DNA from 3 places in the Streptomyces sp. NPDC041200 genome. Region 3 is predicted to be linked to each of the others. Evidence: predicted binding sites of a transcription regulator. Region 3 holds the regulator's gene; each other region holds the start of a gene.
The links. Region 3 encodes HrcA, which represses chaperone genes, less so after heat shock. Its sites were predicted from a motif close to TTNGCACTCNGNNNNNCNGAGTGCNAA; they were not measured.
Positions count from the first base shown of each region.

Region 1: a site for HrcA is predicted at 4,725-4,751, ahead of groL (chaperonin GroEL). Genes of this name have one in related genera too.
Region 2: a site for HrcA is predicted at 2,240-2,266, ahead of ACZ6CL_RS00455 (FmdB family zinc ribbon protein). Genes of this name have one in related genera too.

Region 1 is NZ_JBVIZF010000002.1:686,457-692,632, reverse strand. Features, by position in the region: gene ACZ6CL_RS08380 (Cmx/CmrA family chloramphenicol efflux MFS transporter) at 1-31, shown strand, start outside; gene ACZ6CL_RS08375 (DUF4031 domain-containing protein) at 50-319, opposite strand; gene ACZ6CL_RS08370 (hypothetical protein) at 336-692, opposite strand; gene ACZ6CL_RS08365 (MurR/RpiR family transcriptional regulator) at 806-1,738, shown strand; gene murQ (N-acetylmuramic acid 6-phosphate etherase) at 1,812-2,837, shown strand; gene groL (chaperonin GroEL) at 2,937-4,562, opposite strand; gene ACZ6CL_RS08350 (cold-shock protein) at 4,881-5,087, opposite strand; gene ACZ6CL_RS08345 (MoaD/ThiS family protein) at 5,609-5,884, opposite strand; gene thrC (threonine synthase) at 5,881-6,176, opposite strand, start outside.
Region 2 is NZ_JBVIZF010000001.1:85,177-91,352, forward strand. Features, by position in the region: gene ACZ6CL_RS00445 (RcpC/CpaB family pilus assembly protein) at 1-711, opposite strand, end outside; gene ACZ6CL_RS00450 (S-methyl-5'-thioadenosine phosphorylase) at 906-1,754, opposite strand; gene ACZ6CL_RS00455 (FmdB family zinc ribbon protein) at 1,852-2,229, opposite strand; gene ACZ6CL_RS00460 (potassium/proton antiporter) at 2,340-3,848, opposite strand; gene ACZ6CL_RS00465 (penicillin acylase family protein) at 4,185-6,176, shown strand, end outside.
Region 3 is NZ_JBVIZF010000003.1:752,610-758,785, reverse strand. Features, by position in the region: gene ACZ6CL_RS13235 (SpoIIE family protein phosphatase) at 1-337, shown strand, start outside; gene hemW (radical SAM family heme chaperone HemW) at 453-1,685, shown strand; gene ACZ6CL_RS13225 (DUF3097 domain-containing protein) at 1,697-2,527, opposite strand; gene ACZ6CL_RS13220 (MBL fold metallo-hydrolase) at 2,574-3,308, opposite strand; gene hrcA (heat-inducible transcriptional repressor HrcA) at 3,484-4,497, shown strand; gene dnaJ (molecular chaperone DnaJ) at 4,498-5,631, shown strand; gene ACZ6CL_RS13205 (nitronate monooxygenase) at 5,674-6,176, shown strand, end outside.

The sequences.
Region 1 (6,176 bases), on a different contig from region 3:
AGAGGCGGAGGCGTCTTCCGTCAGGCCTTGAGCCGGGTCCGGTCAGCCCTCAGTCGCGCGCGACGGGCTTACGGCGACGCAAGCCCGCCGCCGTAAGCCGCCGCAGCAGCTCCTTGCTGCCCACCTCCTCCGCACCCGCCCGCACCGCCCGCGCGTACAGGTCGCTCGGGACGTCGTAGTGGTCCCGGTCGAAGCCACGGCGCGGGGCGCCGATGCGGGTGGCGAAGGCGTGGAGTTCGTCGTACGAGACGTCGCTGACCAGGTGGGACCACATGCGGCCGTGGCCCGGCCACGAGGGCGGGTCGATCAGTACGGCCATCAGATCAGTACCGCCATCAGAGCGTGGTCCCGAGTCGGCCCACGGGCGCCACCGCGACCGCCGTCTTGCCGCACACCCAGTGCGGGTCGGGGCCCAGTTCGGGTTCCACGTCGAGGGCGTGGAGGTCGCCGCCCGTGGTGCAGACGGGGCACAGGGGCCAGCGGCCGTAGCGTTCCAGCAGGGCGTCCTGGACGTCCTGGGCGACCAGTCCGGAGACGAATGCCACGCCTTCCGGCCATTGCTCGACCCACCAGCGGCGGTGCGCGATGGCGTCCTCGACGAGCGAGACGATGTCGGCCTGGGCGACGTCTCCCGCCGCGAGGTCGGCCAGGACGAGCGCCCGTGCCGCGTGCAGTGCATGTTCGAGCTTCATGGGTCCCATTGTCACCTTTGCTTGGTCGCGCCGCCTTCCAGCGCGGGGAAGGATCGCAAACGGTCTCCGCACGCGGTCTTGACGGACCCCGTGGCTGGAAATAGTTTTCAGATGTGAGCAGTAAGTTGAAGGAAACTTTCACTCCCCTCACCGACCCCGCCGTGCCCGCCCCCGCCGCCCTCGCGGCGAAGGTCCGCACCCTGGGCCCGTCCATGACCCGCTCGATGCAGCGCGTCGCCGAGGCCGTCGCGGGCGATCCGGCGGGCTGCGCTGCGCTCACCGTCACCGGTCTGGCCGAGCGTACGGGCACCAGCGAAGCCACCGTCGTCCGCACCTCCCGACTGCTCGGCTACCCCGGATACCGCGATCTGCGCCTCGCACTCGCCGCGCTCGCCGCGCAGCAGGCGGCGGGCCGGGCACCGGCCGTCACGGCGGACATCGCGGTCGACGACCCGATCGGGGACGTGATCGCCAAACTGGCCCAGGAAGAGCAGCAGTGTCTGGCCGACACCGCCGCCGGGCTCGACCCCGGCCAGGTCGAGGCCGCGGTCGCCGCGGTCGCCGCCGCCCGCCGGATCGACGTGTACGGCGTGGGCGCGTCGAACCTGGTCGCCCAGGACCTGGTCCAGAAGCTGCTGCGGATCGGCCTGATCGCGCACGCGCACGCCGATCCGCACCTGGCCGTCACCAACGCCGTCCAGCTGCACTCCCGTGACGTCGCGCTCGCGATCACCCATTCGGGGCGGACTACGGACGTCATCGAGCCACTGCGCGTCGCCTTCGAGCGCGGGGCGACCACCATCGCGATCACCGGCCGCCCTGACGGCGAGATCGCGCAGTACGCGGACCTCGTACTCACCACCTCCACCGCACGCGAGAGCGAGCTGCGCCCGGCGGCGATGTCCAGCCGCACCAGCCAGCTGCTGGTGGTGGACTGCCTGTTCATAGGCGTGGCGCAGCGCACGTACGAGAGCGCGGCGCCCGCCCTGTCCGCCTCGTACGAGGCCCTCGCGCACCGGCACGACCCCCGCACCAGCCACCGCTGAGCAGGGAGCCCGCCGCGGGACCCGCACCGCCATCCCCCACCGTCACGCTTATGTAGGGAAGAGCCGCTTCGCCATGACTTCCGCCGCCGATCAGCACCAGCAAGAGCAAGCGCACCAGCAAGAGCAGCAGCTCCGTGCCCAGCTGGAGACCCTGACCACCGAGGCGTTCCGCCCCGAACTCGCCGGGATCGACCGGCTCGACACCATCGAGATCGCCCGCGTCATGAACGCCGAGGACGCCGGGGTCCCCGCCGCCGTCGCCGCGCAGCTGCCCCGGATCTCCGCCGCCATCGACGGCATCGCCGCGCGCATGGCGGGCGGCGGGCGGCTGGTCTACGCGGGCGCGGGCACCGCCGGGCGGCTCGGGGTGCTCGACGCGAGCGAGTGCCCGCCCACCTTCAACACCCCGCCGGACCGGGTGGTCGGCTTGATCGCGGGCGGACCGGACGCCGTGGTGTCGTCCGTCGAGGGCGCGGAGGACAGCGCGGAGCTGGCCGCCGAGGACCTGGACCGGCTCGGGATCGGCCCGCACGACGCGGTCGTGGGCGTCTCGGCGTCCGGCCGCACCCCGTACGCCGTGGGTGCCGTCGAGCACGCCCGCCGCCGGGGGGCGCTCACCGTCGGACTGTCGTGCAACACGGACTCGGCGCTCGCGGCGGCCGCCGACCACGGCATCGAGGTCGTCGTCGGGCCGGAGCTGCTGACCGGGTCCACCCGGCTCAAGGCGGGTACGGCGCAGAAGCTCGTGCTCAACATGATCTCGACCATCACCATGATCCGGCTGGGCAAGACCTACGGGAATCTGATGGTCGACGTGCGCGCGTCGAACGAGAAGCTGCGGGCGCGCACCCGCCGCATCGTCTCCCTGGCGACCCGCGCGACCGGCTCGACCGACGTGACCGGCTCGACCGGCCCGACCGACGCGACCGGCGTGACCGACGAACAGATCGAGAGCGCGCTGACGGCCACCGGCTGGGAGGCCAAGAACGCCATCCTCACCATCCTCGGCGGCGTCGACGCGCCCACCGCCGAGAAGCTGCTCGCCGAGGCAAACGGCCATCTGCGGGCCGCCCTCGAAGCGGCGGGCGCAGAGCGGTAAACAACACGGCGGCGGGGCGGCACCCCTGGGAGAAAGGGTGCCGCCCCGCCGTCGTCAGTGGACGGTATGACCGACCGGCGCGCGGGGCGCCGAAGCCGATCAGAAGTCCATGTCACCGCCCGGCATGCCGCCCGGGGCGCCCGCCGGAGCGGACTTCTCGGGCTTGTCGGCGATGACGGCCTCGGTGGTGAGGAACAGCGCGGCGATCGACGCGGCGTTCTGCAGCGCGGAGCGCGTGACCTTGGCCGGGTCGATGATGCCCTCGGCGATCAGGTCGATGTACTCACCGGTCGCGGCGTTGAGGCCGTGGCCCGGGGTCAGGTTGCGCACCTTCTCCACCACGACGCCGCCCTCAAGGCCGGCGTTGACGGCGATCTGCTTCAGCGGGGCCTCCAGGGCCAGGCGCACGGCCTGGGCACCGGTGGCCTCGTCACCCTCGAGCTCCAGCTTCTCGAAGACCGAGACGGTCTGGAGCAGGGCCACGCCACCACCGGCGACGATGCCCTCCTCGACGGCGGCCTTGGCGTTGCGCACCGCGTCCTCGATGCGGTGCTTGCGCTCCTTCAGCTCGACCTCGGTCGCGGCACCGGCCTTGATGACGGCCACGCCGCCGGCCAGCTTCGCCAGGCGCTCCTGGAGCTTCTCGCGGTCGTAGTCCGAGTCCGAGTTCTCGATCTCGGCGCGGATCTGGTTGACGCGGCCCTGCACCTGGTCGGTGTCGCCGGCGCCGTCCACGATGGTGGTCTCGTCCTTGGTGACGGTGACCTTGCGGGCGCGGCCGAGCAGGTCGATACCCGCGTTCTCCAGCTTGAGGCCGACCTCCTCGGAGATGACGGTGCCACCGGTGAGGATGGCGATGTCGCCGAGCATGGCCTTGCGGCGGTCACCGAAGCCCGGAGCCTTGACGGCGACGGACTTGAACACACCCTTGATCTTGTTCACGAGCAGCGTGGCGAGCGCTTCGCCCTCGATGTCCTCGGCGATGATCAGCAGCGGCTTGCCGGACTGCATGACCTTCTCGAGCAGCGGGAGGAGGTCCTTCACGCTGGTGATCTTCGAGCTGACGATCAGGATGTACGGGTCGTCGAGCGACGACTCCATGCGCTCCATGTCCGTCGCGAAGTACGGGGAGATGTAGCCCTTGTCGAAGCGCATGCCCTCGGTCAGCTCAAGCTCGAGCCCGAAGGTCTGCGACTCCTCGACCGTGATGACGCCTTCCTTGCCGACCTTGTCCATGGCCTCGGCGATCAGCTCGCCGATCTGGGTGTCAGCGGCGGAGATGGAGGCGGTGGAGGCGATCTGCTCCTTGGTCTCCACGTCCTTGGCCTGCTCGAGCAGCTGGGCGGAGACGGCCTCGACGGCCTTCTCGATGCCGCGCTTGAGGGCCATCGGGTTGGCGCCCGCGGCAACGTTCCGCAGGCCCTCCTTGACCAGCGCCTGGGCGAGGACGGTCGCGGTCGTCGTGCCGTCACCGGCGACGTCGTCCGTCTTCTTCGCGACCTCCTTGACCAGCTCGGCGCCGATCTTCTCGTACGGGTCCTCGAGTTCGATCTCCTTGGCGATGGAAACACCATCGTTGGTGATCGTGGGGGCGCCCCACTTCTTCTCGAGGACGACGTTACGGCCCTTGGGGCCGAGGGTGACCTTGACGGCGTCGGCGAGCTGGTTCATCCCGCGCTCGAGGCCGCGCCGCGCCTCCTCGTCGAACGCGATGATCTTGGCCATGTGAAGTGGTCCTCCCAAGACGGGGTGGATTGCTCCGGACCGCGCCTGGCGCCCGCGACGGACGGCCTGCCTGCCATGCGGTTCCTTGCCCCGCACGACGTCGGCTTGCCTCACCGACCCGATCCTTCTGTCACTCTCACCTTCAGAGTGCTAACGCAATAATTAGCACTCGCCCCATGAGAGTGCAAGCGCCCGAGGGGCGTCAAGAGAGGCGACCGGGAGGGGCGCCGGGCACCCTCACGGACATGCCAGAGGGCCCGCCCCCTCACGGGGTACGGGCCCTCCGGCGTTTCAGTCAGCTGCCTCGCGTTCGGCGCGTCAGCCTACGGCCACGCGGACCATGTCCGCCTGCGGGCCCTTCTGGCCCTGCGAGATCTCGAACTCGACCCGCTGGCCTTCCTCGAGGGTGCGGTAACCGTCCATCTGGATCGCACTGTAGTGGACGAACACGTCCGCACCACCGTCGACCGCGATGAAGCCGTACCCCTTCTCCGCGTTGAACCACTTGACGGTGCCCTGAGCCATTCCTAACTCCCCTATTGCTGGCCCTTGCGCAGGACCGCACTCCGCGGACCCGGGTCAGACCTCACCCCCCGAGTCGAGGGGGGTGTGCGCCGGAACGCGTCGACCGCCGCTGAATGTATCCGTCCCAACGCCCTCTGCAACAGGTCAATTGGACGAGAATTCTGGGCACGGCCGATCGGTAAAAAGTGGAGAATTCCTGTGAAGCTCGGGCAAACCCGGCGGGACATAGGGTACCAACCCGACAAATCGCGCACACACTTTGCGCACAAGTTGACGAGTTCTCATATGCGGTTCCGGCGCCGAGGCGGATGAGTAACCCGGGGCCCATTGGGGAAGCGGGGCAACTCTATCGCGATTCGAAACGCGGAATCGCCCCGTCCGTTTGTTCCCGGACGGGGCGATTTACAGAGGTGAGAGGGGTGATGGGCCGTCAGCAGACACCCCTGACCGCGGGGTCAGACACCCCTGACCGCAGGGTCAGACACCCCTGGCCGCAGGGTCAGGCACCCGCGACCGCGGGGTTAGCCACCCGCGACCGCGGGGATGATCGACACCCCGGCGCCGTCCGGCGTGGCCGTGTCCAGGCCCTCGGCGAAGCGCACGTCGTCGTCGTTGACGTAGACGTTCACGAAGCGGCGCAGCTTGCCGGTGTCGTCCAGGACGCGGGCCGCGATGCCCGTGTGGTTCTTCTCCAGGTCCGACAGAACCTCGGAGAGGGTCGCGCCCTCGGCACTGACCTCGGCCTGGCCGCCGGTGTAGGTACGCAGGATGGTCGGGATTCGGACGTTGACGCTCATGCGAGGCCTGCCTCTCGGAACGAGTCAAGGGTGGGGCGGATGATGGCGGAGGGGCCCGTGGTGGGAGCCACCGCGTCGAGGGTCTTGAGGCCGTCGCCGGTGTTGAGGACGACGGTCGTCAGGGACGGGTCGAGCAGACCGTCCTCGATCAGCTTCTTGGTCACGCCGACGGTCACGCCGCCCGCGGTCTCCGCGAAGATCCCCTCGGTGCGGGCGAGCAGCTTGATCGCGTCGACCACCTGCTCGTCGGTGACATCCTCGACCGCCCCGCCGGTGCGGCGCGCGATGTCGA
Region 2 (6,176 bases), on a different contig from region 3:
GGAGCGGCACAGTGTCACCGCCAGACGTGAGGTGGCCTCGGCTCCCGCGAGCGCGGCGGCGGCCGCGCGCGGCACTCTGAGGACCACCAGCGCCCCGCCGTCCGCCGGGCCGCCGCCGTCGAGCGCCCCGGAGCCCGGCTCGCCCGCCTCCGGGGAGCCTCCGGCTCCCGGCGGTCCGCCGCCCCTGAGACCGGGGACGGAGGCCACCCGGACCCCGCGGGCGACCATCCGCGCCGGGGCATCGGACCCGCGGCGCCGGACGGCGTCGGGCGCGGGCGTGGCCAGCACGTCCACCCGGTCGCCGGGACTCAGCAGCCGCACCGCCGCCGCGTCGGAGATCCGGACCGGGGCGGACACCATGGCGGGGCGCGGCGGCTCGTACCGGCCCCCGGCCGGGGCGGCGGAAGCAGGCTCCGGGCGCGCCGATCCCTGACCGGACGGTGCCGCGGCCGCGAGCGCGGCGGCCGTCAGCGCCAGCCCGGCCGCCATCGAGCGCCGCCGTCGCCGCGCGGACCGCCGCAGCCGGTATCTGCCGTCGCGAGCCACCCGCACCGGACCGAAGCGCGGCACCGCCCGGGCCGGGGGAGTGGCACGGGTCAGCGGAGCAGAGCCGGGGGAGAGGGGAGCGGGAAACGGGGACGCGGGGGACGGGGGCGCGGGAAACGCGGACGCGGACGCGGAGGCCGGGGACGCGGGGAACGGATGGGACATGGCACAACACCGCCTGCCGTGAGGAGCCAGGAGCTTCTGGGCCCCTTCACCATGCCCGGCCCCACCGGATCGCGCTGGGGCCTGTGGACGGCCGCCGCCTTGTGGACAACTCGGTCCCCCACACGAGCGCGCCCCGCGCTGGTACGCCCCCTGTCAGTGCGCTCCGTACCAGCGCGGCCCCGCCAGCCCAGCCGCTACGGCAGGTCGATCCCCAGGTCCCAGCCGTCGTGCCCGTGCGTGCACAGGCAGTCCCGCTCGGCGTTGTCCGGAAGGCCGCTCACCGCGTCGAAGAGCACCTCGCGCAGCCGCCCGACGTTCTCGCCGAACACCTTCATCACCTCGGCGTGCGAGACGCCCTCACCTGTCTCCACTCCCGCGTCCAGATCGGTGACCAGCGTCAACGACGTGTAGCACAGCTCCAGTTCACGGGCGAGGACCGCTTCCGGATGTCCGGTCATCCCGACCACCGACCAGCCCTGCGCGGCATGCCAGCGCGATTCCGCGCGAGTGGAGAAGCGCGGCCCTTCGACCACGCACATCGTCCCGCCGTTCACCGGCTCCCAGCCGCGTCCGCGCGCCGCCGTCACCGCGACCTGCCGCCCCACCGGGCAGTACGGATCGGCGAAGGTCGTGTGCACCACGTTCGGAACCCGCCCGTCCGGCAGCGGCTCACCGTCGAAGTAGGACTGCGTACGTCCCTTGGTGCGGTCCACGAGCTGGTCCGGCACCAGCAGCGTCCCCGGCCCGTACTCCGGCCGCAGCCCGCCCACCGCGCACGGTCCGAACACCTGCCGCGCCCCGACCGCGCGCAGGGCCCACAGGTTGGCGCGGTAGTTGATCCGGTGCGGCGGCAGATGGTGCTTGCGGCCGTGGCGGGGCAGGAAGGCGACCCGCCGTCCCGCGATGTCTCCGAGGAAGAGTGAATCGCTCGGAGCCCCATAGGGAGTCTCTACGGTGATCTCGGTCACATCATCGAGGAAGGCGTAGAACCCCGACCCTCCGATGACCCCTATGTCTGCTTGTGTGCTGCTCGTCTCAGCCATGCGATCACCCTAGCCAGCCGGCGCTGACCGCGTCCGCACGCACCGCGCCCCCGCGGCTTCCCGGGAGGGAGCGGCGGGGGCGCGGTGACGTGTGCCGTCAGGCGGCCGAGCTGGTGCTGCTCGACGATGACGTGGTCGACGAAGAAGATGTCGACGAGGAAGACGAGGAGGACGAAGACGACGACCCCGAGGAGCTGTCCGAGGAGGAGGACGAGGACGACGAGCTCTTGTCCGATGACGAGTCGCTGTCACTCTTCGCCGCGGGCTTCGCCGAGCTCCCGCTCGAGCCGCTGGACGAGGACCGGCTGTCATTCCGGTAGAAGCCGGAGCCCTTGAAGACGATGCCGACCGCGGAGAACACCTTCTTCAGGCGCCCCTGGCACTCGGGGCATTCGGTGAGCGCGTCGTCGGTGAACTTTTGCACCGCTTCGAGGCCCTCGCCGCACTCGGTGCACTGGTACTGGTAGGTCGGCACGTACTTCCTCCTGGCACTCTCACTCATTGAGTGCTAACGACGCTCCATAGTGCAGCATTCCGGCCCGCCAGTCCACTGCGGTACGGCGGACGGTGACCTACGCCACGCCATCAGCCGCCACCGGTACCCAGCCAGCCCGCCAGCTTGCCGCCCCGGCCGACCGCCCGCAGTCGCTGTTCGGCCGCGTCCCGCACCGGGTCGGTGGCTACCACCAGGAGTTCGTCGCCGCGCCGCAGCACGGTCGACGGGAGCGGTACGAAGCTGGCGCCGTCCCGGACGACGAGGGTGACCGCGGCCCCGGGCGGCAGCCGCAGCTCGGCGACCTCCACGCCGTGCATCCGGGACTCCCTGGGGATCGACACCGACAGCAGATGCCCGCGCAGCCGCTCCAGCGGCGCCGATTCGATGCCGAGGTCCGCGGTGCCCTCCGTCTCCTCCAACCGCAGCCGGGTGGCGAACCAGGGCAGTGTCGGCCCCTGGATCAGGGTGTAGATGATCACCAGGACGAAGACGATGTTGAAGATCCGGCGGCTGTCGGGCACCTCGCCGACCATGGGGATGGTCGCGAGCACAATGGGCACCGCGCCGCGCAGCCCGGCCCAGGACAGCAGGGCCTTCTCCCGCCAGGCGACACGGAACGGCGCCGTGCTCACCAGCACCGACACGGGCCTGGCGACCACGGTCAGCACCAGACCGACGACGACGCCCGGCCAGATGTCGTCGGCTAGTTCGTGCGGCGTCACCAGCAGTCCGAGCAGGACGAACATGCCGATCTGGGCGAGCCAGCCGAGCCCCTCGGCGAAACCCCGGGTAGCCGGCCAGTGCGGCAGCTTCGCGTTGCCCATGACGAGCGAGGCGAGGTAGACGGCGAGGAAGCCGGAGCCGTGTGCCAGCGCGCCGCCCGCGTACGCGACGACCGCGATGGCCATCACCGCGATCGGGTACAGACCCGAGGCGGGCAGGGCCACGCGGCGCAGACCGTACGAGCCCAGCCAGCCGATCGCGAGACCGATCGCCGCGCCGATCGCCAGCTCCAGCGCGATCAGGCCGATCATTTGGTACCAGGGGTCGATCGGGCCCTGGCTGGAGAAGGCGACCACCAGGATCACCACCGGGGCGTCATTGAAGCCCGATTCGGCCTCCAGGACACCGGTCAGCCGCTTGGGCAGCGGCACCTTGCGCAGCACGGAGAAGACCGCCGCCGCGTCCGTGGACGACACCACCGCGCCGATGATCAGCGCCTGCCGCCAGTCCAGCCCCACCACATAGTGCGCCGCCGCCGCGGTGACCCCCACGCTCACCGCGACGCCCAGCGTCGACAGCGCGGCGGCCGTCGGCAGCGCGGGTTCGATTTCTCGCCACTTGGTGCCCAGGCCGCCCTCGGCCAGGATCACCACCAGCGCGGCGTAGCCGATGACCTGCGTCAGTTCGGCGTTGTCGAAGGTGACGCCGAGCCCGTCCGTGCCCAGGGCGACGCCCATCCCGAGGTAAAGCAGCAGGGTGGGAAGCCCGCTGCGGGAGGAGAGCCGTACGGCCGCCACCGCGACGAGCAGGACGAGAGAGCAGACCAGCAGCAGTTCATTGAGGTGGTGGACAGTCAGGGGCCGAACCTTTCTCACGTGAGCGGCGGGACCTTCGGGGACGAGATGAACGGTTCCCGGCCGACCGGAACTTCATTGCCTTACCTAACATTTTACGGGTTCTTGACGCGGGCCTTCCACGCGGGCCGCCCGCGGAGGTGCGGGAGGCCCGGTCCGGAGTCCGGTGGCGCGGTCCGGTGAGGCGGTCCGGTGACCCGGCCCGGGTGGCCGGTGGCGCGGTCCGGGGAGCGCCGGTGGCCGGGTCGGGGTGGCCGGTGGACGGCGTCAGTCATGACTCCGCGTAGGGGCGGCGACAGCCCTGCGCCTATGGTTGCTCCAGCACTCCAGGATCACCCTGCCCCTCGAAGGACAGCGATGCCCGCCAACACAACCGGCTCTTCTCCTAAGAAGAAGAGCCGACGTCTCCGCCTGATCGTGATCGCAGTCGTGCTGCTGCTCCTGGGGGGTACCGGTTTCGGCACGTACTGGAGTATCAGTACCGTGCGGGCCTCTTTCCCGGAGACCACGGGGTCGCTGCAGGTCAAGGGTCTCGCCGACCCCGTCCAGGTCAAGCGCGACGGCAATGGCATACCCCAGATCTACGGCAATTCACCTGAAGACCTCTTCCGCGCCCAGGGCTTCGTCCAGGCGCAGGACCGCTTCTGGGAGATGGACGTCCGCCGTCATATGACGTCCGGTCGGCTCTCGGAGATGTTCGGTTCCAGCCAGGTGGAGACCGACGCGTTCCTGCGCACCATGGGCTGGCGCCGGGTGGCGCAGCAGGAGTACGACACCAAGCTGTCGCCCGCCACCAAGAAGTATCTGCGGGCCTACTCCGACGGCGTCAACGCCTACCTCAAGGACCATGAGGGCAAGGCGCTGTCGGTCGAGTACGCGGCGCTGGGCTTCCAGAACGACGGCTACAAGCCCGAGAAGTGGACCCCGGTCGACTCGGTCGCCTGGCTCAAGGCCATGGCGTGGGACCTGCGCGGCAACATGCAGGACGAGGTGGACCGCGCGCTGGCGTCGAGCCGGCTGAGCGCCAAGCAGATCGAAGAGCTGTACCCGTCGTACCCGTACAGCCGGAACAAGCCGATCGTCCAGGGCGGCGCGCTCAACGAGGCCACCGACGAGTTCGACCCCAAGGCGACGTCGACGGGCACCACGGGCAACGCGGGGTCCGCCGGCACGGTGAACGGGGGCGGGGCCACCGGAGCGGCCCAGGGTCTGCAGAGCCAGCTCACGTCCATGTCCAAGACCCTGGAGAAGGTCCCGGCGCTGCTCGGCCCCAGCGGAAGCGGCATCGGCTCCAACTCGTGGGTCGTCTCCGGCCGGTACACCACCACCGGCAAGCCGCTGCTCGCCAACGACCCGCATCTGGCGCCCCAGCTGCCGTCCGTCTGGTACCAGATGGGCCTGCACTGCAATCAGGTCAGCAGCAAGTGCCCGTTCGACACGGCGGGATACACCTTCTCCGGAATGCCCGGCGTGGTCATAGGTCACAACCAGGACATCAGCTGGGGGATGACCAACCTGGGTGCCGACGTCAGCGACCTCTACCTGGAGAAGGTCAACGCGACGCACTACCTCTACGACGGCAAGCAGGTCCCGTTCCGCAGCCGTGAGGAGACCATCAAGGTCGCGGGCGGCAAGAGCCGCACGATCACGGTACGCAGCACCAACAACGGGCCGATCGTCTCCGACCGGGACGACGAGCTGACGAACGTCGGCAAGAACGCGCCGGTCGGCAGCGGGGCCGACGACGTGGCCCCCGACCGCGGCGACGGTTACGCTGTCTCCCTGAAGTGGACCGCGCTGTCGCCGTCCAACAGCATGGACGCGGTCTTCGGACTGAACAAGGCCCGGAACTTCGACGACTTCCGCGAGGCGGCCCGGGATTTCGCGGTCCCCTCCCAGAACCTCATCTACGCCGACACCAAGGGCAACATCGGCTACCAGGCGCCGGGCCGGATCCCGGTGCGCTCCAAGGGCGACGGCCGCTACCCGGCGCCCGGCTGGGACTCGCGCTACCGCTGGTCGAAGTCCATCCCGCAGTCGGCGCTGCCCTGGGAGTACAACCCGGACCGCGGCTTCATCGTCACCGCCAACCAGGCCGTCATAGACAAGAAGAAGTACCCGTACCTGCTGACCGACGACTGGGGATACGGCGCGCGGAGCCAGCGCATCACCGACCTGATCGAGTCCAAGATCAAGGACGGCGGGAAGATCTCCACGGACGACATGCAGACCCTGCAGACGGACAACAGCAGTGAGATCGCCAAGGTGCTGACGCCCTATCTGCTGAAGATCAACATCAAGGACCCGTTCGTCCGCGAGGCCCAGAAGCTCCTGGAGGGCTGGGACTAC
Region 3 (6,176 bases):
GGGCCATCCGCTGCCGCTGGTCCTCCAGCCCGATGGAATGGTACGAACGGTCGCCGTGCCGCAGATACTCCTCGGCGTGGTGGAGGACGCCGCGTACGAGAGTGAAACGTTCGATCTGGCGCCCGGCGAGACGCTGCTGTGCGTGACCGACGGGGTGACGGAGCACCGCTCCGGCAGCCGCCAGTTCGACGATGAGGACGGCCTCGCTGCGGTGCTCGCGGGCTGCGCCGGGATGACCGCGCGGGAGGTCGCGGAGCGGGTGCGGCGGGCGGTGGACGAGTTCGCGGTGGAGCCGCCGGACGACGACCTGGCGATGCTGGTGCTGAAGGCGCTGTAGCGGTAGCCGGGGCAGCGCGCGCGGAGTGCGACGGGTGCGGCGCCGCCGAGCCGGAACGGCGCCGGGCGGGGCCGCGGGGCAGGGGCGGCCCGCGCCATGGCGGACAATGGGGCGTATGCCTTCCGTACTGCCCGACGGCGACCCCATGCCCCAGGACGGCGCGCTGCCCCCCGGCGCGCTGACCGCGGCGGCGGGGCGGCCGCTGGGGTTCTATCTGCACGTGCCCTACTGCGCCACCCGCTGCGGGTACTGCGACTTCAACACCTACACCGCCGCCGAGCTGCGCGGTTCGGGCGGCGTGCTCGCCTCCCGGGACAACTACGCCGAGCAGGTCGCGGAGGAGGTACGGCTCGCGCGGAAGGTGCTGGGGGACGACCCGCGCCCGGTCGAGACCGTGTTCGTCGGCGGCGGCACGCCCACCCTGCTCGCGGCGGCGGACCTCGGGCGGATGCTCGGCGCCATCCGGGACGCGTTCGGGCTCGCGGACGGGGCCGAGATCACCACCGAGGCCAATCCGGAGTCGGTCGATCCGCGGTATCTGGAGGCGCTGCGGGAGGCCGGGTTCAACCGGGTGTCGTTCGGGATGCAGAGCGCCCGGCAGCACGTCCTGAAGGTGCTGGACCGCACCCACACCCCCGGGCGCCCCGAGGCCTGCGTCGCGGAGGCGCGGGCCGCCGGGTTCGACCATGTGAACCTGGACCTGATCTACGGCACCCCCGGCGAGAGCGACGACGACTGGCGGGCCACCCTGGAGGCAGCGCTCGGCGCGGGTCCGGACCATGTGTCGGCGTACGCGCTGATCGTCGAGGAGGGCACCCAGCTGGCGCGGCGCATCCGGCGCGGCGAGGTGCCGATGACCGACGACGACGCGCACGCCGACCGATATCTGATCGCCGAGGAGATGCTGTCGGCGGCGGGCTTCGACTGGTACGAGGTCTCCAACTGGGCCACCTCGCCGCAGGGCCGCTGCCGCCACAACGAGCTGTACTGGCGCGGCGCCGACTGGTGGGGCGCGGGCCCCGGCGCGCACAGCCACGTCGGCGGGGTGCGCTGGTGGAACGTCAAGCACCCCGGCGCGTACGCCCAGGCGCTCAGCGAGGGCCGCTCACCGGGCGCCGGGCGGGAGCTGCTGTCCGACGAGGAGCGGCGGGTGGAGCGCATCCTGCTGGAGCTGCGGCTGTCCGAGGGCTGCCCGCTGGAGCTGCTGCGTCCGGCAGGCGCGGCGGCCGCGGCGCGGGCGCTGGAGGACGGTCTGCTGGAGCCGGAGCCCTACCGGCAGGGTCGGGCCGTGCTCACGCTCAGGGGGCGTCTGCTGGCCGACGCGGTGGTGCGGGACGTGGTCGACTAACCGGCGGTCGACTAACCGGCCTCGGGCGCCGTGACGAAATCGATCAGTTCCTCCACCCGCCCCAGCAGCTCCGGCCGCAGGTCCTTGTAGGAGTGGACCGCGGACAGGATCCGCTGCCAGGCCGCGCCCGTGTTCTCCGGCCAGCCCAGCGCCCGGCAGACGCCCGTCTTCCAGTCCTGGCCGCGCGGCACCGCCGGCCAGGCCGCGATGCCCAGCGAGGACGGCTTCACGGCCTCCCACACGTCGATGAAGGGGTGCCCGACGACCAGCACGTTCTCGTCGGTGATCTGCTCGGCGATACGGGACTCCTTGGACCCGGCCACCAGGTGGTCCACCAGGACGCCGAGCCGGGCGTCCGGGCCGGGGGCGAAATCGCGCACGATGGCGGGCAGGTCGTCGACGCCCGCCAGGTACTCCACGACCACGCCCTCGATGCGCAGATCGTCGCCCCAGACCCGCTCCACCAGCTCCGCGTCGTGGCGGCCCTCCACATAGATGCGCCCGGCGCGGGCGACCCGCGCGCGGGCGCCCGGGACGGCGACCGATCCGGAGGCGGTGCGCTGCGGCCCGCTCGGGGCCGTCGTACGCGGGCGTACGAGGGTGACGACGCGGCCCTCCAGGAGGAAGCCGCGCGGCTCCATGGGGAAGACGCGGTGCTTGCCGAAGCGGTCCTCAAGAGTGACCGTCGGCCCCTGCGCGGTCTTCTCGCAGCGGATCACGGCACCGCAGAACCCCGTGGTGACCTCCTCGACCACGAGATCCGGGTCCGCGGGAACCTCGGGGGCGGGCTGCTGCCGCTTCCAGGGCGGGGTCAGATCCGAGTCGTACTGTCGGCTGCGCATCCGGATGACGATAGCGCGGCGGGCTAACAGAACACGCGGAGGCGCGTTAAGGGGACACGCCGAAGCGCGCGGCCAGTTCGTCGCGTTGGTCACGTACGAAGGCCGCGTCCACGACCGCCCCGTGGCCGGGGACGTACCGCGCGTCCTCGCCGCCGAGGGCGAGCAGCCGGTCGAGGGCGGCGGGCCAGTGGGCGGGGATCGCGTCGGGTCCGGCCTGCGGCGGGCCCGACTCCTCCACCAGATCGCCGCAGAACACCACCTCCGGTTGGCCGGGAACCTGGCCCGGGACCAGAACGGCCAGGTCATGGGCGGTGTGCCCGGGCCCCACGTTCGCCAGAAGCACAGACCGGCCGCCCAGGTCGAGGGTGATCTCCCCGGAGACCACGTGACGCGGCGGTACGAGGTGATCGGCGGCCTCGGCGGCGGCCCCCGGGGGCACCCCGTGCCGTATCGCGTCCTCGCGCAGCGCCTCCCGGTCGTGGCGCAGCAGACCGTCCACGCCGGTGGCTCCGTACACTTCGCAGCCCGCGAACGCGGCCGTGCCCAGGACATGGTCGAAGTGCGGATGGGTCAGCGCGATCCGGGTCGGACGGCGGCCGGTCAGCCGGGTGATCTCGGCCCGCAGCGCCGCGCCCTCGCGCAGTGTGGAGCCGCTGTCCACCACGAGGACGTCCGTCTCGCCGGTGATCACGCCGACCGTGCAGTCCCAGTCGGGCAGCCTGCGGCGGGCGACATCGGGACCGAGCTGTTCCCACCCGGCCTCTTCCCAACACGTCTTCATACCGAGACGCTAGCTCCAACAGCGATAGCGTGACGTGTGGCCGGGGCGCCGGCGGGGGGCGGCTCTTGCCGTGGCCACCGCACCCCGCCGTACACTGGCTGAGGGGTTCTGGCACTCGTGACCGTTGAGTGCCAGAGGGACGACCGATGACACGGCTGGACTGGAGGTGCGCGGGGTGCTCAGCGAACGCAGACTCGAAGTGCTGCGTGCCATTGTCCAGGACTACGTGGGCACCGAGGAGCCGGTCGGCTCCAAGGCGCTCACCGAGCGGCACCGGCTGGGAGTCTCCCCGGCCACGGTGCGCAACGACATGGCCGCGCTGGAGGACGAGGGCTTCATCGCCCAGCCGCACACCAGCGCCGGGCGCATCCCCACGGACAAGGGGTACCGGCTCTTCGTGGACCGGCTGGCCGGAGTGAAGCCGCTGTCCGCTCCGGAGCGGCGGGCCATCCAGAGCTTCCTGGACAGCGCCGTCGACCTCGACGACGTGGTGGGGCGCACCGTCCGGCTGCTGGCGCAGCTGACCCGGCAGGTCGCGGTGGTGCAGTATCCGTCGCTGACCCGTTCGACGGTGCGGCACGTGGAGCTGCTGCCGCTGGCCACGGCCCGGGTGATGCTGGTGCTGATCACCGACACCGGGCGGGTCGAGCAGCGCGTGGTGGACTGCCCGGCTCCGATCAGCGACGACTCGCTGGCGGATCTGCGGGCCCGGCTCAACAGCCGGGTCGTGGGGCGGCGGTTCGCGGATGTGCCGCAATTGGTGCAGGATCTTCCGGAGTCCTTCGAACAGGAGGACCGGGGGACGGTCTCGACCGTGCTGGCGACGTTGCTCGAAACGCTTGTCGAGGAGACCGAAGAGCGGCTCATGATCGGCGGAACCGCGAACCTCACGCGTTTCGTGCATGATTTCCCCCTGACGATCCGGCCCGTGCTGGAGGCACTTGAGGAGCAGGTCGTCCTCCTCAAGCTGCTCGGCGAGCAAGACTCGGGTATGACCGTGCGCATTGGGCATGAGAATGCTCACGAGGGGCTGAATTCCACCTCGGTCGTCGCGGTCGGCTACGGTTCGGGCGACGAAGCCGTCGCCAAACTCGGCGTGGTCGGACCGACCCGCATGGACTACCCCGGAACGATGGGAGCGGTACGCGCAGTGGCACGTTACGTCGGACAGATCCTGGCGGAGTCGTAAGTGGCGACGGACTACTACGCAGTCCTGGGCGTGCAGCGCGATGCCTCGCAGGACGAGATCAAGAAGGCATTCCGCCGGCTCGCACGCGAGCTGCACCCGGACGTGAACCCGGATCCGAAGACCCAGGAGCGGTTCAAGGAGATCAACGCCGCTTACGAGGTGCTGTCGGACCCGCAGAAGAAGCAGGTCTACGACCTGGGCGGAGACCCGTCGGGGTCGGCCGCGGGCGGCGGCGCCGGTGGGTTCGGCGCGGGCTTCGGCAACTTCTCCGACATCATGGACGCGTTCTTCGGCACCGCCTCGCAGCGCGGCCCGCGGTCCCGCACCCGGCGCGGCCAGGACGCCATGATCCGCCTCGACGTGGAGCTGAGCGAGGCCGCGTTCGGCACCACCAAGGACATCCAGGTCGACACCGCCGTGGTGTGCACGACCTGCAGCGGTGAGGGCGCGGCGCCGGGTACTTCGGCGCAGACGTGTGACATGTGCCGCGGCCGCGGTGAGGTCTCGCAGGTGACGCGGTCCTTCCTCGGCCAGGTCATGACCTCGCGGCCCTGCCCGCAGTGCCAGGGCTTCGGCACCGTGGTGCCGACCCCGTGCCCGGAGTGCGCGGGCGACGGGCGGATCCGCTCGCGGCGCACGCTGACCGTGAAGATCCCGGCCGGTGTGGACAACGGCACCCGCATCCAGCTCGCGGGCGAGGGCGAGGTCGGCCCGGGCGGCGGCCCGGCGGGCGACCTGTACGTGGAGATCCACGAGGTCCCGCACCCCGTCTTCCAGCGGCGCGGCGACGACCTGCACTGCACGGTGACGATCCCGATGACGGCGGCGTCCCTCGGCACCAAGGTGCCACTGGAGACGCTGGACGGCCTGGAGGAGATCGACATCCGGCCCGGCACCCAGTCCGGCCAGTCGGTCCCGCTGCACCAGCGCGGCGTCACCCATCTGCGCGGCGGCGGCCGGGGCGATCTGATCGTGCACGTCGAGGTGACGACCCCGACCAAGCTCGACCCGGAGCAGGAGGAGCTGTTGCGGCGGCTGTCCAAGCTGCGCGGCGAGGAGCGGCCGACAGGGGAGTTCAAGCCCGGGCAGCAGGGGCTGTTCTCGCGCCTGAAAGACGCGTTCAACGGACGCTGATCCGGTGGCGGATCGTCGCGGGGGACATGGCACCATGTGGCCATGTCCTCCGCGCTGACCGATCTCGCCCGGTACCCGATCGTGCAGGCTCCGATGGCGGGCGGGGCCTCCTGCCCGCAGCTCGCCGCCGCTGTCATCGAGGCCGGGGGCCTCGGCTTCCTCGCCGCCGGTTACAAGGCGCCGGAGGCGATGTACGAGGAGATCAAGCAGCTGCGCGGGCTGACCGGCCGCCCCTTCGGCGTCAACCTGTTCATGCCGCAGCCGCCCGGCGACCCGACCTCCGTGGCGGTCTACGCCGACCGCCTCGCGGGTGAGGCGTCCCGCTACCAGACCGCGCTGGGGGACCCCGAGGCCAGCTCCGACGACGCGTACGACGCCAAGCTGGCGATCCTGCTGAACGACCCCGTCCCGGTGGTCTCGTTCACCTTCGGCTGTCCCACCCGCGCCGTGCTGGACGCGTTCGCCCGGGTGGGCACCCGGACCATCGTCACCGTGACCTCGCCGGTCGAGGCGGAGACCGCCCAGTGGGCGGGCGCCGACGCCGT